Regions from separate parts of the Microbispora sp. NPDC004025 genome, predicted to be linked through region 2. Evidence: riboswitches for the same ligand, from Rfam matches in the RefSeq annotation. Region 2 holds a riboswitch; each other region holds the start of a gene.

Region 1 (7,775 bases), on a different contig from region 2:
TTGGCGAGATATACGCGCAAGCAGATCGTCACAGCCCGGAAGCCTCGTAAAAAGAGAGGACCGGCCGGTTCCACCAAGATCGACAAGCGGCGGCATGAAGATCGAATAAAGGAGCGGGGCACAATCACGTGGACGGTCCGGGCGGCCGGGCGGCCGACTTTCGCACGGCCAAACGGTCCCCGCATTCCGCGGGCGGCCTCCGCGACCGGGTAGAGCGGTGTGCATCCGGAGCGCCATAAGGGCCCCTGCGGCTCCATACTGCCCCATAAGCGCCCCTGACGGTTCCTTAAGCCGCCCGTGGACCGATATGGCCCGGACGGGGACGGCGAGGGCCGGGCTTAAGGATTGGCGCCGGGGGCGGTCTCGCGGTCATTGGGGGCACCTCTCGGGACGGTGAACCCAAGCATGGCATGCCCGGGCGGCCCCGTACGGTTTTTCCCGCACAGCCGGATGGGCGCCTGGTACCGGCGGCGCCAAAGCGGCCATAGAAAAAGGGGCCGATGGTCCGTTCCATCGGCCCCCCCCCAACGGTCGTTACCTGACCTTGACCACCACGGTCTTGGCGACCTTGTCATGCAACGCCTGCTGCAACGGCCTGTCCCAAAGCAGCCACAGGATATTCAGCAACGAGAAGATGCCCGCCAGGTACGTGACGAAGGGAATCCAGCGCACCAACTGCGGACCCCACATCACGATTGCGCGCTTACCGGCCGTGTCGACGGCGAGGCCGCCGTCGAGGGTTCCGCCGATCGATACGACCTTGATGCCCATCGCGATCTTTCCGAGCGTCTGCCCGCGCTGGCGCAGCATGACGAACTCGTAACCGACCATGACGATGCCGGCCAGGATCGCCGTGAGCAGTTCCGCCAGGAAGTAACCGCCTCCCGGGGTGATCGTCCCGTTCGCGATGTCAACGCTCGGGTTGGTGATGATGATCGCCGCGATCACGACCGAGATGATCCCGAAGGGGATGCCGACGACCACGCCGTCGATGATGCGGGCGACGAGGCGCTGCCACCACTCCGCGAGCGGCGCCGGGGCGCCGGGCGGGATCGGCCCCGCGGCCGCGTACGGCTGGCCGTAGGCGGGCTGGGCGTAGCCCTGCTGGCCGTACTGCTGGGCGCCGTAAGCCTGCTGCTGACCGTAGCCCTGCTGCTGGCCGTACCCCGGCTGGCCGTACTGCTGCTGACCGTAGTCCTGCGAGGCGGCCTGCTGGGCGCCGTAGCCCTGCTGACCGTACTGCTGCTGGCCGTAGCCGCCCTGCTGCTGACTCTGCTGGGCGCCGTAGCCCTGCTGGCCGTACTGCTGCTGGGCGCCGTACCCCTGCTGCTGACCGTGCTGCTGACCGTAGTCCTGCGAGGCGGCCTGCTGGCCGTACCCCTGCTGGGGTCCGGTCTGGCCGTAGCCCTGCTGCTGGCCCTGCTGGGCGCCGTAGCCCTGCTGGCCGTACTGCTGCTGGGCGCCGTACCCCTGCTGCTGACCGTAGCCCTGCTGCGGGGTCTGCTGGCCGTACCCCTGCTGGGGCCCGGTTTGACCGTAGCCCTGCTGCGGGCCCGTCTGGCCGTAGCCCTGCTGGCCGTACTGCTGCTGGGCGGCCTGCTGGCCGTACCCCTGCTGGGGTCCGGTCTGGCCGTAGCCCTGCTGCTGGCCCTGCTGGGCCCCGTAGCCCTGCTGCTGGCCGTAGCCGCCCTGGGCGGCGTCGTAGCCGGGCGGCTGCTGCGGGCCCGTGTTCTGCCCCGTGTGGCGGTAGTTGACGACCGTCACGTCAGGGTCGTAGTCCTGGGCCTGTCTGTCCGTGCCGTACCCGGGGTGCGATGACGGCGGTGGCGTTCCGTCCGACTCGTCCTGGGGGTACGGCGGCTGTCCGGTGCTCACCGTGTCACCTCGTTTCGAAGACGCATGCGCCGCACGTCCGTAGCACACGCTGATATTGCCAAAAGTAGCGACAGGCGTAACAACAGTCACCTTTGCGGACACTGACAATTCGCGTCAAGATCATTATCTGCCGGGACGTGAACGGCGGTCAATGGCGGTCGAGGTGCAGCAACATCCGGGTGTTCCCCAGAGTGTTCGGCTTGACGTGCTCCAGATCCAGGAACTCGGCGACACCCTCGTCGTACGACGCGAGCAGTTCCGCGTACACCTCGGGAGAGACCGGTGTGCCCTGAATGGGCCGGAAGCCGTGCCGGGCGAAGAACTCGACCGCGAACGTGAGGCAGAAGACCCTCCGCACGCCGAGGTCCCGGGCGGTCTCGATGAGCGCGGCGACGATCCGGTGACCGATGCCCCCACCACGCACCACGGGGTCCACGGCGACGGTCCTGATCTCGGCGAGGTCCTCCCACAGCACGTGCAACGCGCCGCAGCCGACGACCTGCCCGCCCACCTCCGCGACCCAGAACTCCTGCACGTCCTCGTACAGCGTCACCGTGCTCTTCTTGAGCAGACGGGGGCCGACGCCCGAGTACGCGTCGACGAGGCGCCGGATCGCCCGGACGTCCGGCGTCCTGGCCCGGCGCACCGTCACGGCCGTGGCACCCGAACCACTGGATGTCTGCGCGGCGACCTGCTCCATGAGCGGTCAGCCTAGCCGGACGGAATCCGATCCCTCATAGTCGGCGCGAAGGACCTCCACGGATAACGGTCATTCCCAAACACCACGCCCGACATGAGGCCTGACCCTGTGTAGCCGTCAGGATACGGATGGACGCCCAGCCGGCCCGCGAGACCGCGATCCGGTTCGTCCCACTTTTTCCGGCAGTCCGCACGGCACATCCACCACCTCGAATCGCTCCAAACACAGGTGAACGCGGATGTATCCCCATTGAGCCCGTGACCCAGCTGTGATCGTTTGGTTGTCAAACGTAGACGGGTTTCGGAGTTCTGGTTGAGCAAGAACTCGCCGTGCACTATCGTCCAGCGACGATGCCGGTCATCGTGAGCGCTCACGGCGGCCGGGCGCCGAATCTTCGAAGCACCGAGTGCGGAGGGGAGCCGGGGACCCAACTGCAGGATCAGGATCGGTTCGGTCTAGATCGTCAAGGGGTGAATCCACCAAGGTAGGGCTACTCCGGCCCGAACCCGTCAGCTAACCCGGTAGGCGCTCAGTAGTGCCCCGCCACATGGCCGTGCTCCACGACACACGGCCTGCCGCGGGGCACATGTGGGAGAGGAGCTCGGTTGCGCACGCGTGGAGGACGGCCGGCGGGCAGGCACGCCCGCCACCGACGGTCCGGATCCGGCACGGCCGGTCCGGGTGCCATCCGCCGATTGGCGTTCGTCGGCGTCGCGCTCACCGCGATCACGTTCGGCGCCCCGGTGGTCCGCGCCACCGCCGACCCCAAGCCGAGCCTCAAGGAGCTCACGGAGCAGGTCGAGAGCCTCTACACCGAGATCGAGAGCCTCACCGAGCAGTACAACGGCGAGCGCGTGCGGCTTAAGGCGGCCGAGCGGTCCGCCGAGCTCGCCAAGAAGAACCTCGCCAAGAGCGAGGCCGAGCTGGAGGTCCGCCGGCAGAAGGCCAACGCCCTCGCGCAGCACTCCTACATGACCAACGGGCTCGGCAACGCGCTCGTGCTCATCGACAGCGACGCCGACCCGCAGAAGTACCTGAGCCAGGCCTCCACGACGTACGCGCTGGAGCTGCAGGAGAGCCAGGAGGTCGCCGAGGTCACCAAGGCCATGGACGCCGCCTCGCGGGCCAGGGAAAGCGCGGCGGCCCGGCAGACCGAGGTCAAGAAGCTGCTCGCCGGCCTCGACTCGCGCCGCGACAAGATCAACGCGCTGATCAAGAAGACCGAGAGCAGCCTCTACCGGCAGGTCGCCCGCACGATCGGCAGCCAGACGCGCAGCCGGATGTCGTTCCCGATCGTGGGCGACGGCAAGGCCGCCCAGGCGGCCCGCTGGGCCCTCAGGCAGCAGCTCAAACCGTACGTGTGGGGCGCCGAGGGCCCGAACTCCTTCGACTGCTCGGGCCTGGTCATGGCGGCCTACCAGTCCGTCGGCATCAGCCTGCCCCACTACACGGGCAACCAGTGGACGGCCGGCACCCACATCTCCCGTGACCAGCTCCGCCCCGGCGACCTGGTGTTCTTCTACTCCGACCTGCACCACGTGGGCATCTACATCGGCGGCGGTTACATGATCCACGCGCCGCGCACGGGAGACGTCATCCACATCGCGAAGATCGCCGGACGGCCGTTCGCGGGAGCGGTGCGCGTCGCCGACTGAGCGGGGCCGCCGGGACAGCGCGCCGCGAGAGCGCGAGCCGGAGCGCACGCCGGCTGAACCGCGCCGCGAGACCGCGCGAGCCGGAGCGCACGCCGGCCGAGCCGCGCCGCGAAAGAGCGCACGCCGGTTGAGCCGCCGCTTGGACGGCTCCGCCGGCGTCGCCGCTTTCTCCGGCGCCCTTCCCGACCTCGTGCGCTCCGGAACGCGGTCAGATGAGGCGGCGTCGTGCCGCCCAGGCGACTGCCTCGATCGCCGTCGCGACGCCGATGCGGTCGCAGATGCCCCGCAGCCGCCGCCGCACGGTGCGTCCGCTGACGTCGAGACTGCGGCCCACGCGGTCTGCGGTCACGCCCTTGGCCAGCTCCGCGAGAAGAAGTAAGTCCTCATCGGTGAGACCGGCACGATCAAAGTCCGAGGCGAGACTGTCACCTCGGTAGACGACCTCGGGAACACCCATCGTCCGCCCTCCCCCACGACGATGATTCGTCGGCCCACCCTCCAGGGACGGTAAACGCCTGCCGCGAAGGTCGTCAAGGTCGAAAGCCGACCGGCCGGTCGTACGCCTTCCGGGGCGCCTCGGCAGCCTCCGCCCGATCGCTTCCGGCGGCACTCGGAGATTTCACCCAGGCACGTGAGCCGGCAGTCGGGTTCGGACCGGCACCGAGGGTGATTACACCTTTCCTCCGCCTTACTTACGCACTTACAGGTGCCTACTAACCGAAGGAGAGTAACTCCCCCTACGCTCGCTGCCAGGTGGAAGGAGGACACATGAGAACACTGGTGGCACAGGACGGTGCCGTACGGGTGGTCGAGACGCCCGATCCCGAGCCGGGGCCGGGCCAGGTGCGGATCAGGGTGGAGGCGGCCGCCGTCAACCCGATCGACCTCATCACCGCCTCGGGCGCCCTGCCCGATTACGGCCTCACGCCCCGTCTGGAGGCGTACGCGCTGGGCTGGGACGTGGCGGGCGTGGTCGACCGGGCCGGAGCGGGCGTGACGGCCCTACGCTCCGGTGAGCGCGTCATCGGGCTGTCGGACCGGCTGACCGACCGGCCCAAAGCCCAGTCGGACCTGGTGGTGCTGGACGAGACGGCCGTCGCGCCGGCGCCCGCCGGGGTGGCCGCGCCCGAGGCGTCGACACTGCCGCTGAACGCGCTCACCGCCGTCCAGGCGCTCGACCTCGCCGGGCTCGACAAGGGCGAGACCCTGCTCGTCACGGGCGCGGCCGGGGGCCTCGGCGGCTACCTCGTGGAGCTGGCCACGGCGCGGGGGATCAGGGTCGCCGCGGTCTCCGCGCCCGGCGACGAGCCGCTCGTGCGGGGCTTCGGCGCGGAGTGGTTCATACCGAGGGGCGCCGACCTGGCCGCGACCGTCAGGGCCGTCGTTCCCGGCGGCGTGGACAGCGTGGTGGACGCGGCGGTCGCCGGCCTGCCCGCGCTGGACGCCGTGCGCAACGGGGGCGCGTTCGTCGCCGTCGCCGCCGGGCAGGCCCCGCTCCCGTTGCGCGGCATCCGGGTCTCGACGGTGTTCGTCCGCGCCGACGCGGACCAGCTCTTCGACGTGACGAAGCTGGCCGAGGCCGGACTGCTGACCACGCGGGTCGCCGGCACCTATCCCCTGGAGCGGGCGGCCGAGGCGTACGAACGCCTGCGCGGGGGTGGCCTGCGCGGCCGGCTGGTCCTGCTGCCCTGAAATTCCGGTGCCCTGGCGTGCCGGTGCCCCGACGCCGCCGGACCGGCGCGCGGACGGGAACGGGTCCGGTACGACCGCGGGCCGGACGGCGATGCCGTCCGGCCCGCGGCGCCGGCTAATCGGCGGTGCGGCCCGCCCCCGGGACATGAGACACGGCGCGCTCAGGCACGACCGAGCAGCTCACGCACCCGGTCGCGGCCCACCGCCAGCAGCAGCGTGGGCAGGCGCGGGCCGGTGTCGCGGCCGACGAGCAGGCGGTAGAGCAGGGCGAAGAAGGCCCGCTGGGCCGCCTTCAGCTCGGGCGTTGCCGCCTTGGCGTCCATGTCGAGCCCGGCCTGCACCTTCGGCACGCCGTACACGAGGGTGGTCAGCCCGTCGAGCGACCAGTGCGCGTCGAGGCCCTCCGCCAGCAGGCGCAGCGACTCGCGGTCCTGCTCGCCGAGCGTGTCGAGCAGCTCCTTGTCGGGTGTCTCGCGCACCTGCGTGCGGTCCTCCGCGGGCACGTAGGTGTTCACCCAGTGCTGGGCGCGGTCGAGCCGGGGCCGCAGCTCGTCCAGCCCGGTGATCTCCGGGTCGAACGCGCGCAGGATGCGCAGCGTCTGCTCCTCGTGCCCGGTGGCGATGTCCACGACCGAGGCGAGGGTGCGGTAGGGCAGCCGCCTCGGCGTCTCCGGCAGCGTCCTGGACGCGGTGCTCGACGCGCGGCGGTAGGCCGCCTGGTCGGCCGGCAGCGCCGTGCCGTCCTGCACCTTCCTGGTCAGCGTGTCCCACTCGTCGTACATCCGCTGAATCTCCTGGTCGAAGGAGACCTTGAACGACTGGTTGGGACGGCGGCGGGCGTAGAGCCAGCGCAGCAGCGCGGGCTCCATGATCGACAGAGCGTCGGCCGGAGTCGGCACGCCGCCCTTGGAGCTGCTCATCTTGGCCATGCCGCTGATGCCGACGAAGGCGTACATCGGCCCGATCGGCTGCGGCGCGTCGAACACCTCGCGGACGATCTGACCGCCGACGACGAACGACGAGCCCGGCGAGCTGTGGTCCACGCCCGACGGCTCGAAGACCACGCCCTCGTACGCCCAGCGCATCGGCCAGTCGACCTTCCACACCAGCTTGCCGCGGGTGTGCTCGGACAGCAGGACGGTCTCACTGTGGCCGCACACGCAGGTGTACGACATCGCGGTGGTCTCGTCGTCGTAGGAGGTGACCGTGGTCAGGTCGCGGTCGCAGGCCGAGCAGTAGGGCTTGTAGGGGTAGTAGCCCCCGGCGCCGGAACCGTCGTCCTCGCTCGCGGCCCCCGAGCCCTCCAGCGCGGCGGCCTCGTCGGCGTCCACGACGTCCTTGGCCTTCGCCTTCTTGGTGCGGTACTGGTCGAGGATCGCGTCGATCCGCCGCCGCTCGCGCATGGCGAGCAGCACCTGCTCCCGGTACGCCCCGGAGGTGTACATCTGCGTCTGGCTGATGCCCTGGAACTCCACCCCGAGCTCGTTGAGCGCGGCGATCATCGGCGCCTTGAAGTGCTCGGCCCAGTTCGGGTACTCGCTGCCGGGCGGGGCCGGGACGGTGGTCAGCGGCTTGCCGATGTGCTCGTTCCACGAGGGGTCGATGCCCACCGGCACCTTGCGGAAGCGGTCGAAGTCGTCCCACGAGATGATGTGCACGCACTCGTGACCCCGCCGCCTGATCTCGTCGGCCACCAGATGCGGGGTCATGACCTCGCGCAGGTTGCCCAGGTGGATCGGGCCCGACGGGCTGAGGCCGGACGCGCAGACGATGGGTTTGCCCGGTGCGCGCCGTTCAGCCTCGGCGATGACCTCATCGGCGAAACGCGCCACCCAGTCGGCGTCCATCACGTC
Region 2 (7,775 bases):
TGCCCAGGCTCACCCGCTGTGACGTGACGGCGGGCAGTGGAGGCCTCTGACATGACCGCTGAGCGGACCTATGTCCGCTCCGATGGCGGACGCCATGACAGCGTGGCGAAAAGTGTGCCCGGCGAACATGTCCGGGCGCTCACCGGCGTTCTACCGTGCCCGGAAAGGCTCGGTGAGCCCGGTCTTCCGAGGAGTCGCCATGGTCACCCCCCTCCCCACCCGGCCGCCGCGAGCGGTCGCCGCCGTCGCCGTCCTCCTTCTCGTCCTGGCCGGCCTGCTCGGCGCGGGCGCCCCACCCGCGCGCGCCGCGTCACTGGCCCAGGTCGCGTCGTTCGGCTCCAATCCCGGCAACCTCGCGATGTACGCCTACCGTCCCGACGGCCTGCCCGGCGGCCGGCCGCTCGTGGTGCTCCTGCACGGCTGCACGCAGAACGCGAGCGGCTACTTCGCCGACTCGGGCTGGCGCGAGTACGCCGACCGGTGGGGCTTCGCCCTCGTGCTGCCGCAGACGAGCAGCGCCAACAACGCGTCCAGCTGCTTCAACTGGTTCCAGACCGGCGACACCACCAGGGGGCAGGGCGAGGCCGCGTCCATCCGGGCCATGGTGGCGTACGCGGTCGCCGCCTACGGGACCGACCCCGCGCGGGTCTACGTGTCCGGGCTGTCGGCGGGCGGGGCGATGTCCGCCGTCATGCTGGCGACCTACCCGGACGTCTTCGCCGCCGGGTCGATCGCGGCCGGTCTCGCGTACCGCTGCGCGAGCAACCTGACCGAGGCGTCCGGCTGCCAGTACGGCCCGGCGAGCAGGACCCCGCAGCAGTGGGGTGACCTGGTCCGGAACGCCTATCCCGGCTACGCGGGGCCGTATCCCCGGGTGGCCGTCTGGCAGGGCCAGGCGGACTACACGGTCGTCCCCGCCAACGGGAGGCAGCTGCGCGACCAGTGGGCGAACGTGCGGGGCGTCTCCCCCGCCCCCACCGCCACACGGTCGCTCACCGGCGGCGCCACGCTCACCGTGTACGGCGACGACGACGTCCGCCTCTACGAGATCGGCGGCATGGGTCACGGCCTCCCCGTCGATCCCGGCGGCGCCCCCGACCAGTGCGGCGCCACCGCGGCGTACTTCCTCGACACGATCTGCTCGGCCTACCACGACGCCCGGTTCTTCGGCCTGGACGGCGGCGCCCAGCCCAGCCCCAGTCCCAGTCCCAGTCCCAGTGCCAGCCCCAGCCCCTCGCCCGGCGGCACGCCGGCCGGGACGTGCGTACGGGCGAGCAACTACGCCCACACCACGGCGGGACGGGCCTACCAGTCCGGCGGCCACACCTACGCCAAGGGGTCGAACGACGCGATGGGCCTGTGGAACACGTTCACCGTCCACGCGCTCCGGCAGACCGGCCCGGATCACTGGGTGCTCGCCGACGGCCAGTGCTGACCCGCCGCCTTCCGAGGGGACCGCGTGGCCCCCGCGACCGCCAGGAGGCCCGGGAGGCATGATCGGCATCCGGCCGGGCACGTCTCCCGGGGCGGACGGCGGGGGCGTCGCGTCCGGGCACGGCGGAGGTTTCGCGGGCGGCAGGCCCCGCGGCTTCCGGCGTGCCACGGCGGGTCGGGCCGCCACCGCGGGCCGGGCCGTCGCCCCGTTCCGGCCCGGTCGCCGTGTCCGGACGAATACGGAGGTGGTTGCGATGAGCGGACGCGTACTGCCCTCGGCCCTGCTGGCGGCCGCTCTGCTGAGCGGCACGGGCGGGTACGGCACCGCGGCCTTCGCCGGCACGCCGGCCCCGCCCGCCGCACTGGCCGCCGCCCCGGCCGCCACACTGGCCGCCGCCCCGGCCGCCACGACGCCGGCGGCCGGCCACAACGAGCAGGACGTCATGTTCGCCCGGATGATGATCCCGCACCATCGTCAGGCGGTGGAGATGTCGAAGCTGGCCGGCAGCCGGGCGGCCGACGCCCGGGTCAGGCGGCTCGCCGAGCGGATCGAGGCCGCCCAGGCTGCCGAGATCCGCACGATGAGCGGCTGGCTCACCGCCTGGGGCGAGCGGGCGCCCGACGAGAGCGCCGCGCCGGCCCACCACGCCATGCCCGGCATGATGTCCCCCGAGGACATGCGGCGCCTCGAGGGACTGTCCGGGCGGGCCTTCGACCGGGCCTTCCTCACCATGATGATCCGGCACCACGAGGGCGCCGTCAGCATGGCCAGGGACGAACTGCGCGGCGGAGCGTACGAGCCGGCCCGGCGGATGGCGGCGTCCGTCGTCTCCGGCCAGTCGGCCGAGATCACGGAGATGAAGCGCCTCCTCCAGCAGTGACGGCCCGCTCGTCCGGGACGCGGCCGGCGGAGGTCAGCGGGTGCGGCGCCTGCGGTGCCGTCCGACGGAGGGCGCCGCCGCGGCCCTGAACCGGAGCCCGGTCACGGCGGTGGAGACCACCGCGAAGAGCAGACCGGCCGGCAGGACGGCGTCGCCCGGCGACCACACGACGTCGGGAGACTGCCCCTGTTGCGCCGCCATGTTCCTGGTGGTGGGCCCGGCCGGACCCTGGACGCTCGCGTTCACCGCGGCCACGGGCTGGACCGTCACCGTCGCCTTCGGCGTCGGCTTGACCTTGCGCGGCAGGCCGTACCCGACGATCTTGTTCTTGTCGCGCACCTTGCGCTTCAGCCAGACGCCGTCGACGTTGCCCTCGATCGTGTGGACCTTCCCGCCCACGACCTTCTCGACCACGCCGACGTGGTCGATGTCGCGGACGTTCTTGGTTCCCGACCAGTCGAAGAAGACCACCGCGCCCGGCTCGGGCTTGTCGCTCCAGGCGTGCTGCTTCTTGAACCACTTGGCATGCCGCGTGGTCAGCGCGAACTCGCCGACGTGGTCCTGCACCCCGGCCCGGTTCGCCGCCCAGGAGACGAACATGTCGCACCAGGGGGCGGTCTTGAAGTCGGGGTCCTTGGCCACGTTGTCGGCGTACCACTCGCCGAACTTCGTATGTTTTCCCGCTCGTTCGCGGTAGCCCAGTTCCGGGCGGACGGCGTCGAGCAGTTGCCGAGCTATGGGATCGCTGGAAATCGGAGGCTCCTCATGGCGCGCTTTAAGACATGACGAACCGGCCCACCGGGCGTGACGGCACGACGGCATGGCCGTACGAGGGCACGGCCCTCCGGCGGGGCGGAATCAGAAACGGGAGATGTGGCAGCCCGTCACGGGCGCGCCATCACCCCGGAAGCCTGGAGACGTTCCAGGGCGGGCAAGCGGTCCGTCGATGCGACGCGGACCGGATCGGCAGGTGGAGCCGACACTCCACGCGCTCTCCTCTCCTTGGCCGCCTACCGGGTTAGCTGACGGGTTCGGGCCAGGAGTAGCCCTACCGGATGGTCCGGATTCACCCCGAGAGACATGGGTCCCCGGTTCCCGGGATGGATGACGTCCGGGATTCGGCGGTCGCCGGTCGTCCTCGGGTTGAGGACCGCACACCGGCGCGACACGGGAAGCATAGTAGATAACAAGTAAGACACGGTCCAAAAACCGGCAAATGACCCGATTCGGGCCGCCGCCGCGCGACACTTCCGCTGGTCCTCGCGGTCGCGGCCCGTCCTCGGTGAGATACGCCACACAGCCGTACGGCACCCGCCGCCGGCCGGACGATCCCTGGCCGGCGACCGGTCCCGGACGGGTCACTCCGCGAGCGACATGTACAGGCGGGTGCCCGACGGCCGGTAGCCGACGCGTTCGTAGACGCGCCGCGACCCCTCGCCGCCGTACTCGAGCCACACCGACCGCGCGCCACGGGTGAACATCTCGGCGGTCAGCGCGGCGGTGACCGCGGCGGCGACGCCCCGGCCGCGGAAGGCCGGGCGCGTGCCGACACCGGCGAGTTCCGACGTGCCGACGGCGGGGGCGGAGCAGGTGGCCGCGCCGGCGCACCCGCCGTCCCGCGCCCGGACGAACCGCACCGCCCCGCCGCTCTCCTGCAGGCGGCGCAGCCGGGCCGCGCCCTCCGGTGAGGCGGCGAACTCGGCGCCGAACGCCTCGGACAGAGCGGCGTCGATCGACAGGTAGTCCTGGTCCGCGACCGGCGTCTCCACCAGGGGACCGCCGTCCCTTCGCGGCGTCAGCGTGTCCGGGGTGCAGACGAGGTAGTCGTGCACCGCCTCCACGCCGAAGCCCGCCCGGGCGAGCGCCGGCTCCACGCCGGGCGCGGCGTCCGGCGCGAACTCGAGCCGGGGCTTGAGCCCGCGATCGCGGAACGCCCCGACCAGCGCCGCGACGTCCCGCGCGGACGGCCGGGCTCCGGGCAGGGGGGTTGCGTAGTTGACGTGCGGGCTGCGGGTGTCGGGATCGATCCCGACGACGAAGCCGCCGGTCTCGACGACCTCGGGGCGGCGGCGAAGGTTGGCCACGGCAAAGCTCTGGACATCGATGTCCACGGTGATTGAACCTCACGTCGATGACGAAGTGGAGCGCGCTCCCGCCACGTCGAGCGGGCGATGAGCCGCGCGGGGGGCCGTCCCCATCGGGGGACGCGGACGGTGCGCGGAGCACCGCGGCGTCGGGCCGCCGTGAAACGGTGACGGCACTGCCCGCGCCGGTGCCGCCGGGTGGCGGACCGCTCAGTGCCGACGGCGGCCGCTGCGGGTCGCCGAAGCCATGGCCTCAGTCCTTCGTCTGTACGCGTGCTGTGAAGCGGTCGCACTCTCCCACGCGTCCGCGCACGGCCGCAACCGCTTATCCCCCGCCCCTTTCGCGCGGCCGGCCAGGACGCGTACGCGGGCCCGACGACGTCAGGGACGGGTACGCGGCCTGGCCTCGTTCGCGGCTACCACTGGCCGCCCGGTGCGCCGACTCCCCGTCGCCGGCCGCCGCGCTCGTGCTGCCGGTAGTTGGCCGCGAACGCCAGCGCGCCGAGGCCGAACAGGAAGATGATCGCCCCGGTGACCACGTTGTCCCAGATGGTCGCGGTGGTGGCCGGCTGTCCGCGGATCACCCACGGCGCGATGATCGTCCAGGCGCCCAGCACCGGCAGCACCCAGCTCACGCCGTACGTGCGGCCGAACGCCGACGCGCAGCTCAGCGCGAGCGCCGCGACCGTCAGCCCGATGATCAGGTTGTTGATCGCCAGGCCGCCGAATCCGGCGAAGCCCACGACCCACGGCGAGATGGCGAGGTAGAGCCCGGCGAGGAGCGTCACTCCGTCCATGATTTGCGCGGGAACGGTCGAGCCCGCGCGATCGTACGTCTGGCGCAGTTCCGTCGCGTCCGGGCGTCGTGCCAGACCTGGTTGCACCATGATGCGTCACCTCTTTCCCCCGGCAGGGCCGCGGCCGCGGGTTTCCCCGGACCCGCCCGGCCCTCACTTGCATCATGCAACGCGGCAGGTGGCGCGGGGTAGGTCGCGAGACGCGCGGGAAACAGATGGACGACATCTCTCAGGCAGATGGACCCGGCGCCGCCAGAGCCTGGGCCGCGTTGACGACGGAGACGTGGCTGTAGGCCTGGGGGAAGTTGCCGACCTGTCGCCCGCGGCCGGCGTCGTACTCCTCCGACAGCAGGCCGACGTCGTTGCGCAGCGACAGCAGGCGCTCGAACAGGCGCCGCGCCCGTTCGCGGCGGCCGAGCAGGGCGAGCGCGTGGGCGAGCCAGAAGGAGCAGGCGACGAAGACGCCTTCGCCGCCCGGCAGTCCGTCCACGTGGTCGGCCTCGGGCCGGTAACGCAGGACGAGGCCGTCCTCCGTCAGCTCCCGGCACACGGCGTCGACCGTGCCCGCGACGCGGGGATCGTCCACCGGCAGGAAGCCGAGCCGGGGGATGAGCAGCAGGGCCGCGTCGAGGCCCTTCGACCCGTAGAACTGGGTGAAGGTGTTCCGGTCGGCGTCGTAGCCGTGCGCGCACACGTCCCGGTGGATCTCCTCGCGCAGGGCGCGCCAGCGGCCGGCCGGGCCGTCGAGGCCCTGCTTCTCGACGGAGCGGACCATCCGGTCCGCCGCCACCCAGGCGAAGACCTTGGAGTGGACGAAGTCGCGGCGCGGGCCGCGCACCTCCCAGAGCCCGTTGTCGGGCTCACGCCACGCACCCTCCAGATAGTCCATGAGCGCGCACTGCAGCTCCCAGGCCTCCTCGTCCGGCCGCAGGCCCGCCTCCCTGGCCTGGTAGAGGCAGTCGATCACCTCGCCGTACACGTCGAGCTGGAACTGGCCGGAGGCGCCGTTGCCGATCCGCACCGGCCGCGACCCCTCGTATCCCGGCAGCCAGTCGAGGGTCCACTCGGGCATGTGCCTGCTGCCGTCGACCGTGTACATGATCTGCAGGTCGGCGGGGTCCCCCGCGACCGCCCGCAGCAGCCAGTCACGCCAGGCCGTCGCCTCTTCGGCGTACCCCGCGTCCATCAGCGCCCGCAGAGTGAACGACGCGTCGCGCAGCCAGCTGTAGCGGTAGTCCCAGTTGCGCGAGCCCCCGATCCGCTCCGGCAGCGACGTCGTCGGCGCCGCGACGACCCCGCCGGTGGGGGCGTACGTGAGGGCCTTGAGCGCGAGGAGGCTGCTGCCCACGGCCTCGCCGTACTCCCCCTGATAGCGGCAGCCGCCGAGCCACTGCCGCCAGAGCCGGTCGGTGGCGGCCAGTTCCCCGGCCGCCTCCAGCCGCCGCGGCCGGTCCCGCCACGACTGCTGCCAGGTGAGCACGAACGGCACCCGGTCTCCCTCCGTGACGGAGAAGGATCCGGTCGTCCCGCGGAGGCGGGAGTCCTGGGCGAGCTCTACGGGCGACTGGAGCCAGGCGGCGTTGGGACCGGCGATCACCGCCACCTCTCCCCCACGGTGCCGCACCCAGGGGATCACGGCACCGTATTCGAAGCGCAGCAGCAGTTCCGTGCGCATCTCCACCCGGCCCCGCACACCCTCCACCACCCGCACGAGGTCGGGCGCCTCGCCGCGCGGCGGCATGAAGTCGACGACCCGGACGCAGCCGCCGGGCGTGTCCCAGGTCGTCTCCAGCACCAGCGCGCCGTCGCGGTAGCGGCGCCCGGTGCACGTCCCGCCCCCGGCGGGGGCCAGCAGCCAGCGTCCCGCCGGGCGGCCGCCCAGGAGCGCCGCGAAGCAGGATCCCGAGTCGAAGCGCGGCAGGCACAGCCAGTCGACCGAGCCGTCGCGTCCGACCAGGGCGGCCGTGTGCATGTCGCCGATGAGCGCGTAGTCCTCGATGCGCATCGTCCTGCCTCGTGATCCCGTGACGACGTACCCGGCCCTGATGGGCCGAATCCGGCAGGGGCGTCAGCCGCGGCCGAGGACGTACCGCTCGACGAACTCGTTGGCGAACACGCCCCGGGGATCGAAGTGCCGCGCCAGCGCGGCGAAGTCGTCCAGGCGCTCGTAGCGGGACCTCACGACGCCGGGCGGAAGGGTGAAGAGCTTGCCCCAGTGGGGCCGCGCGCCGAACGGCGCGAGACGCTCCTCGATCGCGGTGAGCACGGGCGTCACGGCACCGGGGTCCTTGATCCAGGTGAAGTGGAAGGCCACCGTGTCGCGGCCCTGGCTCGGGCTCAGCCACAGGTCGTCCGCGGCGATCGTGCGGATCTCGCAGATCTGCAGCACCGGGGCGATGCGGTCGCGGATCTCGGCGAGGGCGCGGAACGCCTCGGCCGCGTGCCGCCGGGGCACCATGTACTCCGCCTGGAGCTCCTCCCCGCTGCTGGGGGTGAAGTCCGGCCGGAAGTGCGGCAGCCGCTCGAACCAGGGGCCGGGGACGCCCATCTGGGCCGTGCAGTGCACCGCGGACATGCCC
Region 3 (7,775 bases), on a different contig from region 2:
GACCTGATCTCTGCCATAAGCGGCATCACTCCAGGTGAAGGATGATGTCGGCGCGCGAGCGCGCGCCTTCGGCGCACCGGTCGCCGGTGCGCGAGACGAGTACGCGGGGCGGACCCGCGGGACGGCGGTCGGGAGGCTCCGCTCGGAAGGGCGCGCCATGGCGGCGCGACGGGGGTGCGGATGCGCGAAAGCCGGCACGCGTCACCGGTCGCGTCGCCGGTCGCCTGACCTGCCGGGCCGGGTCGGCCGGGTACGGGTCAGGCGCGCGACGACGAGGACCGGGACGGTGCCGCGGTTCCGGCGCGCTCCGAGCGAGCTGGTGTCACCCGGCCTGTGGTGGACTGCGCGAGCCGGCGGTTCGGTGCCCGGTCTGCTGCGGGCTGAGGACGATGTCCTCGTGGCTCCGGGCGGGCACCGGTACGGAGACGGGAGCCGCGGCGACGGCGACGCGCGACCGGAACGGGAACGGCAGGTGCTCGGGACCGGCGGGACCCGCGGGCAGGGTCGCCGACTGCGGCGTCCACGCTCCCGGTGTCCACAGCTCGGCGGCGGCCTGCGGCGTGCGCTGAGCGGGATCCCCGCCGTACCAGGCGGGGGTGGAGGCGACCAGCGCGAGGGCGAGCATCAGCAGGCCCACCACCAACGTGAAGGCGGTGGACCCGCACGTGCCACGTCGTGAGGTCGCCATGAGACCGACCATAACCCACCTTCGCGAAACGGTCATCCGCGTTTTCCGTCGCCCGTTTCTCCCGCTCGGCGCCTGCCCTGTTCTCGCCATTCGTTCTGCGTACCCGTTCCTCACCGGGCGGTCCCCTCCGCGCGGGTGCGTTTCCCGTTTCCCGCCGGTACGGCATTCGGCACATTCGCGCGGAACTCGCTACGGTGGCCGCAGGACCGGGCGAAGCGGGAGGGAGGCGATGATCGTGCGACGCAGGCTGACCGCCGCGCTGCTGCTCCTGCTGCACGCGATCGTCCTGACCGCCGGCGGCGTGCCCGCGTCCGCGTCCGTGTGGGAGACACCGCATCGCGCCGCCGGTCTCCACGCCGCGGGCCCCCACATCACGAGTCGTGTGGCGGCCACCGCGAGCGGCGTGCGCCAGGGGGCCCTCCGCCAGGCCCCGGCGCGTGACGGCGCGCGGCTCACCGACGCGCGGATCTGCGCCCCGGCCCACGCCACGCGGCCGGCCCAGGGCGATCCGCCCCGCGTCCAGTCGGGCGCGGGCGGCCCCGGCGTGTCCGGCGGGCCGGTCGTGCTGCCCAACCCCGCGGCGCCGCGCGGCGGCACCCGGGTCACCCGGGCCGGGCCGCATCAGGACGGCCCGCCCGCCCAGTGCCCGCGCCGGGCCGCCACGGCCCGCGCTCCTCCCTCCACCGCGTACTGAGACCTTTCCCACTCGTACGCCTGTGGAGGCTTCATGTCCCGTGCGCCCATGTGGCGCGCGGTGGCGGCGCTCGCCGTCATCGCGACCTCACTGCTGCTCGCTCTCACCATGGCCCCGCGCCTCGGCCTCGACCTGCGCGGCGGTACCCAGCTCGTCTTCGAGACGAAGGACTCTCCCACGGTCAAGGCGGACGCCGACGCCACCGACCGTGCCCTCGACGTGCTCCGGCGCCGGGCGGACGCCCTCGGAGTCGTCGATCCCACCCTGGTCCGCTCCGGCGAGAAGCGGATCATCGTCGAACTGCCCGGCGTGCTCGACCCGCGCGAGGCCGCCGCGGTCATCGGCAAGACCGCCCAGCTCAACTTCCATTCGGTGCTCGGCCCCGCGGAGGCCGGTGACAAGGACGCGATCGCCGACGAGAGCGGCCAGAAGCTGAAGCTCGGGCCGGTCGCGCTCAGCGGGGCCGGCGTCACCGACGCCGCCGCCCGCACCGACCCCCAGATGGGGCCCGGCTGGTTCGTCACGATCGACTTCAAGGAGCCCGGACCCTGGCGGGAGCTGACCGGGACGGCGGCCTGCGCGCCTCCCGGCGACCACAAGCGCCGCGTCGCCATCGTCCTCGACAACGAGATCATCTCCTCGCCGCAGGTGGACGAGTCGATCGCCTGCGAGGCGGGGATCCCCGGCGGCACCACGCAGATCACCGGGTCCTTCACCGCCCAGGAGGCGCAGAACCTCGCGGTGCTGGTCAAGGGCGGTTCGCTCCCGGTGCCGCTGGAACTGGTCGAGCAGCGCACGGTCGGCCCGACCCTCGGCGCCGACGCCATCGCGGCGAGCGCCAAGGCCGGCATCGTCGGGGTGATCCTGACCGCGCTGTTCATCGGCGTCGTCTACCGCCTGGTGGGCGTGCTGGCCGCGGTCGCGCTCGCCTGCTACGGCCTGATCTCGTACGCCGGGCTCGTGGCCATGGGGGCCACGCTCACACTGCCCGGCCTGGCCGGGTTCGTCCTGGCGATCGGCATGGCGGTGGACGCCAACGTGCTGGTCTTCGAACGGGCCAGGGAGGAGTACGGCGAGGCGCCCCGCCGAGGCCTCAAGGCGGCCCTCGAACGCGGCTTCAAGAACGCCTGGAGCGCGATCGCCGACTCCAACATCACCACCCTGCTCGCCGCCGGGTTGCTGTTCTGGCTGGCCTCGGGCCCGGTGAAGGGCTTCGGCGTGACCCTGGCCATCGGCGTGCTGGCCTCGCTGGTCTCGGCCATGCTGATCACCCGGGTGCTCGCCACCGCCCTGATCGGCAGGATCGGCCCCCGGGCGTCCGGCATCGGCTCGATCGGCCGGGTCAGGACCTGGCTGACCCGGCGCGACCCGGATCTGATGCGGGGCAGGCGGCTGTGGCTCGCCGTCGCGGCCGGGCTGCTCGTGCTCGCCGGGGCGGGGCTGGTCACCCGCGGCCTGAACTACGGCGTCGAGTTCACCGGCGGCCGGATCGTGGAGTTCGGCACGAGCAGGCCGGTCGACGTCACGGCGGCCAGGCAGGCGGTGGCGGACGCCGGGTTCCCCTCGGCCGTCGTGCAACGGTCGGACGACGCGATCTCGGTGCGCACCGGGCAGATCAGCGCGGACGACGTGGTCCGCGTGGAGGAGGCGCTGGACCGGAGCGTGGGCGAGGTCACCAAGCAGCGTGACGAGCTCATCGGGCCGAGCCTGGGCGAGGAACTGCGCCGCAACGCGCTCATCGCGCTCGCCGTCGCGCTCGCCGCGCAGCTCGCCTACCTGGCGTTCCGGTTCCGGTGGACGTTCGGCACGGCGGCCGTGGCGGCGCTGTTCGTGGACGCGGCCGTCGTCGTCGGCACGTTCGCCTGGCTGAGCAAGCCGATCGACGGGGTGTTCCTGGCCGCGATGCTGACGATCATCGGTTACTCGGTCAACGACAAGGTCGTGCTGTTCGACCGGGTGCGCGAGCTGTGGCCGATGCGGCGCGGCGAGCCGTTCGGCCGGGTGGTGAACGCCGCGATCCTGCAGACCGCACCCCGCACGGTGAACACCGGGCTCGGGGCGCTGTTCATCCTGGCGGCTCTGGCGGTGTTCGGCGGAGACTCGCTGCGGGACTTCGCCGTCGCCCTGCTGATCGGCATCGTCGTGGGCACGCTGTCGTCGTCGTTCGTGGCCGGGCCGGTGGCGATCGCGCTGGAGCGGCGCTCCAGCCAGCCGCCGCCGGCTCCCGCCGCACCGCGGGTCAAGCCCGCGCGGCGCGACGGCTCCGGCGCGGTGGTCTGAGCCGGAACGGCCCCCGGGGGCGGGCGTCCCGCCCCGGGGGCCGTGCGGCTGGGTCGTGCGGCTGGGTCGTGCGGCTACTGGCGGCCGAGCGCGCGCAACTGGGCGGGCGTCAGCGCGGAGACGTTCTGGTCGATGGGCGAGTCGGTGTACTGGTGGATCGCCCAGGCCTTCCAGTCGGCGGGCGGCGTGATGTCGCCCGGAGCCTTGCTGTAGTGGGCCACCCAGAGCGGGTAGTCGCCGAGGCCGCGGCCGTACTTGTCGGCGAAGTTCCAGCCGCTGTAGAACATCGGCTTCGTCCCGGTCTTGGCCGTCACGTACTCCAGCCAGGCCTTGGCCCACTCGTTGACGTGCTCGACCGACTGGCCGTCGCTGGTCTCCAGGTCGAGCACCAGGATGTCGCCGGGCTTGCCCGGCTGCGAGCTCACCACGTCGAGGAAGTGGTCGGCCTCGGCGATGGGGTCGTTCTTGGGATGACCGTAGTGGTAGACGCCGCGGACGATGCCCTTCTTGTCCAGCTCACGCCAGTGCCGGGGGAAGGACGAGTCGACCCAGGACGTGCCCTCGGTCGCCTTGATGAAGCCGAACTGCGCGCGGCTGTTCATCCAGTCGTGGTCGGCCTCGTAGCCGGAGACGTCCTGGCCGTACGTGTGCGGGTTGGCGTAGGCCGGGCCGGGCAGGGCGACGGCCGCCGTGACGCCGGCCGTGGCGGCCGAGACCGCGAGGGTCGCCGCCGCGAGGGCGGAGCGCAGGCGCCGGCCGGAGGGCCGGCGATCGAGGGAGAGGCGGTGGGTGGACATGTCGGGGCTGACTCCTTGCTTCCATGCCGCCTACCGGGTTAGCTGACGGGTTCGGGCAGGAAGTGCCCTACGGGCGCATCTGGGGCTGCTCCCGATTCACCCCGAAGAGAAGTGGGTCCCCGGCTCCGCTGATCGCGGATTCGGCGGCCGCACGGTCACGGGACCGCGCGGACCGGGCAACGACACGGCAAGGGATGCGGCGCCGGAGGGCGGTCGCTACCCCAAACCGTGTGCCCTAAAGGTACACACACCATCAGATTGGTGTAAACGGGACAAAACACGTCTTTACCTGCGGCGACAGGCGAGGTAAGGATCACCGATACTGACGGTTAGTATTCATCGCCTCACGGATTGTGAAAGAGTCCGTCTCCGGAGAGATCACTCTCCTCCCTCCCCCCCGCACCAGGGCCGGGGACGGCGGCGAACGACGGAAGTGACCATGTACTCCTTCTCGAGGCGGGCGATGTGAGAGGCGTGCCTCATCACGTGGCGTGCGTGATGGACGGGAACGGGCGGTGGGCCGCGCAGCGGTCGCTGTCCCGCATCGAGGGGCATCGGGCGGCGGAGGCCGCCGTGATCGATGTCATCGAGGCGGCCCACACCGCCGGCGTCGGGTGGTTGAGCCTGTACGCCTTCTCCACGGAGAACTGGCGGCGCCCGGCCGCCGAGGTCGACGACCTGCTCCGGCTGGTTCGCCGCGCCATCCGCAAACACGCCTTGTCTTTGCACACACGCGGGATCCGCTGCCGGTTCCTCGGCGTCGCCGATCCGCGGATCCCGCCCGCGCTGGCCCGTGACATCGCCGATCTGACGGCGCTGACCCGCGACAACCGGCGGATGACGTTGACGGTGGCGTTCGACCACGGCGGCCGCCGCGACATCGTCGAGGCCGCCCGGTCGCTGATCCGCGACGGGGTGCCGCCCGAGCAGGTCACCGAGGAAAGCTTCGCCCGCCGTCTGCCCCACCCCGACATGCCGGAGGTGGACCTGGTCATCCGCACCTCCGGAGAACAGCGGATATCCAACTTCATGCTGTGGCAGGTGGCCTACGCCGAATGGGTCTTCCCCCGGGTGCTGTGGCCGGACTTCCGCGCCGGGCACTTCTGGGAATGCCTGGAGACCTACCGGCGGCGCGACCGCCGGTTCGGCGGGGTACAGGAACCGGCCCTGACAGGAAAGGAATGTCGATGAGCGACGCCGCACCCGCCGGAGCCGACGCCGATCCGCTCGGCCCGGGATCGATGCTCCACCGGTTGACCCGCCAGACACGCTGGGGGCTGGTGGCGACCCGGGCCATCGTCCTGGAGGCCGCGCACCCGCAGATCGGCGCCGCGCTGATCGCCAACTCGACCTTCGTCGCGCACCCGTGGCGGCGCCTGCGCAACACCGTGCTCAGCGCGCAGCGGATGGTCGACCCCGACATCCGGGTGCGCCAGCGGGAGGCGGCCCGGCTCAACCGCCTGCACGCGCGCATCACCGGCACCGACGCCGAGAACCGCCCGTTCAACGCCGCCGATCCCGAGGCACGCGCCTGGGTGGTGGCGACGCTGTTCGAATCCGCGGTCACCATTGGCCGGCTGAGCGGCGAGTCCCTCGACGGCCCCGCCCTGGACCGGCTGTACGCCGAGTTCCAGGCGTTCCTCGCACTGATGGACCCCTACGGCGGCAAGCTTCCGCCCACGGTGCGGGAGTTCTGGCGCTACTACTCGACCGTCGTCGAGGAGCGGCTGGAGAACACCGAAGCGGTCCACGTCGTCCTCGACCGCCTGTTCGCGCAGGTACCCGCGCCCCCTCTGCTCCGCGACCGGCCCGCCGTGTGGGCGGCGGGCAGGGCCATCGCCGGGCCGACGGCCAGCGCGATCATCGTGGCGACGCTGCCCGAGTCGCTCCGCGCACGGCTGGGGCTCGCCGAGGTCCCCGGCACGCGCACGCTCATGCACGCCACCTGCCTGTCCACGAGTCTCGCGACGCGGCTGCTGCCGGAGTCGTGGACCCGGCTCGACACGGTCATGACCATGCTCGACCCGGGCTACGCGCCGCAGCGGGGCGGCGAGGCGCTGGCGGGGCTACGCCGTGGCGTGGCGAAAGCCGGGGCGCTCCTGCGCCTCCTCACGCCCGGTCAGGAGACGTCGGCCGCCGGCGACTCGGCGGTGCGCTCCGCCTCACGGTTCTTCTCCGAGGTCCTCGACCAGACCGGCGACGGCCACCTCCGCTGGCCCGACCTCGCCGCGATGGCGCGGGAGATCGCCACCCGTCTGGACCTGGACACCCAGGACGAGGACCGCCTGTTCGCCGCCTTCGCCGACTGGTGGCGTGAGCTGCAGAAGGAGCTCGACACCGACGGCGACGGACGCATCACCGGCGACGAGTACGGCGCGGCGGCGGCCGCCATGGCCGGCTCCGCCCTCATCAGGATCGCCGAGGTCCTGTTCGACGTGACGGACACGGACGACGACCAGGTCATCGACGCCCAGGAGTACCGCGCTCTCTTCCGGACCGCCTTCGATCAGGACCCGGGCGACGGCGACGCCGGCGAGCGACTGACCCGGGCCGAGTTCGTCCGCCGGTTCCTGGACTTCATGGCCGGCCGCCGGCACTCCGGGGTCTACGACCAGATGTTCGCCCAGACCTGACGGCGCCGCCTCCGGCGGGAACCGGCACTCTCAGATCCGGCACTCCTCAGATCATCGAGCGCATCGGGCCGTGCGGCGGCTCGATGCCGAGTTGCGTCAGCGCGGTGACGTGGAAGACCGAGCCGGGCACGTGGATCGCGTGGGCCAGCCCGACGTGCGCGTCCCGCCAGAAGCGCTGGATCGGGTTGTCCGCCCGCATCGCGTTGCCGCCCGACCGCGCCACGATCTCGTCCATCGCCCGTACCGCGCGCCAGGCCGCCTGGACCTGGGTGCGGCGGCCCACGGCCCGCTCGTCGAAGGTCACCTCGCGGCCGGAGGCCACGATGTCGTACATCCGCGAGGCGTTGTCGAGCAGCGCCGAGCGCGCCGCCGCGATCTCGGCCGCCGCCTCGCTGATCGCGTACAGGACGTACGGGTCGTCCTTGATCCTGGTGCCGGTGATCTGCACGCGGCTCCGCTGGTACGCCATGTGGTGCGCGAGCGCGCCCTCGGCGATGCCGACGACCGCGGCGGTGATCCCGAGCGGGAACGCCGCGGAGAACGGCATGTGGTAGAGCGGGTTGGTCAGCCCGGCCTCCTTGGCCTGGCTGCCGTCCACGACCTTGTTGTACGGGATCGTCCGGTAGCCGGGGACGAACGCGTCCGTGACGATGATGTCCTTGCTGCCGGTGCCGCGCAGGCCG

What was found. Region 2 has a riboswitch for cyclic di-AMP ahead of ACWEQG_RS04960 (CHAP domain-containing protein). Riboswitches for the same ligand answer to the same signal wherever they lie in the genome.
Region 1: another riboswitch for cyclic di-AMP. It lies ahead of ACWEQG_RS19185 (NlpC/P60 family protein); the one in region 2 lies ahead of ACWEQG_RS04960 (CHAP domain-containing protein).
Region 3: another riboswitch for cyclic di-AMP. It lies ahead of ACWEQG_RS23175 (glycoside hydrolase family 25 protein); the one in region 2 lies ahead of ACWEQG_RS04960 (CHAP domain-containing protein).

What each region holds. Positions count from the first base shown of each region.
Region 1 covers NZ_JBSGHN010000007.1:1,740-9,514, forward strand. Annotated here, with positions in the region: gene ACWEQG_RS19175 (RDD family protein) at 535-1,875, opposite strand; gene ACWEQG_RS19180 (amino-acid N-acetyltransferase) at 2,024-2,575, opposite strand; cyclic di-AMP (ydaO/yuaA leader) riboswitch at 2,966-3,118, shown strand; gene ACWEQG_RS19185 (NlpC/P60 family protein) at 3,271-4,230, shown strand; gene ACWEQG_RS19190 (LuxR family transcriptional regulator) at 4,439-4,687, opposite strand; gene ACWEQG_RS19195 (zinc-binding dehydrogenase) at 4,999-5,922, shown strand; gene lysS (lysine--tRNA ligase) at 6,084-7,769, opposite strand.
Region 2 covers NZ_JBSGHN010000002.1:113,457-121,231, forward strand. Annotated here, with positions in the region: gene ACWEQG_RS04950 (extracellular catalytic domain type 1 short-chain-length polyhydroxyalkanoate depolymerase) at 200-1,435, shown strand; gene ACWEQG_RS04955 (DUF305 domain-containing protein) at 1,689-2,315, shown strand; gene ACWEQG_RS04960 (CHAP domain-containing protein) at 2,349-2,957, opposite strand; cyclic di-AMP (ydaO/yuaA leader) riboswitch at 3,307-3,449, opposite strand; gene ACWEQG_RS04965 (GNAT family N-acetyltransferase) at 3,674-4,426, opposite strand; gene ACWEQG_RS04970 (SPW repeat protein) at 4,816-5,286, opposite strand; gene ACWEQG_RS04975 (glycoside hydrolase family 15 protein) at 5,426-7,201, opposite strand; gene ACWEQG_RS04980 (D-arabinono-1,4-lactone oxidase) at 7,265-7,775, opposite strand, start outside.
Region 3 covers NZ_JBSGHN010000009.1:225,153-232,927, reverse strand. Annotated here, with positions in the region: gene ACWEQG_RS23195 (TraR/DksA family transcriptional regulator) at 1-17, opposite strand, end outside; gene ACWEQG_RS23190 (hypothetical protein) at 323-688, opposite strand; gene ACWEQG_RS23185 (hypothetical protein) at 924-1,382, shown strand; gene secD (protein translocase subunit SecD) at 1,416-3,662, shown strand; gene ACWEQG_RS23175 (glycoside hydrolase family 25 protein) at 3,737-4,459, opposite strand; cyclic di-AMP (ydaO/yuaA leader) riboswitch at 4,472-4,615, opposite strand; gene uppS (polyprenyl diphosphate synthase) at 4,934-5,650, shown strand; gene ACWEQG_RS23165 (oxygenase MpaB family protein) at 5,647-7,092, shown strand; gene ACWEQG_RS23160 (acyl-CoA dehydrogenase family protein) at 7,139-7,775, opposite strand, start outside.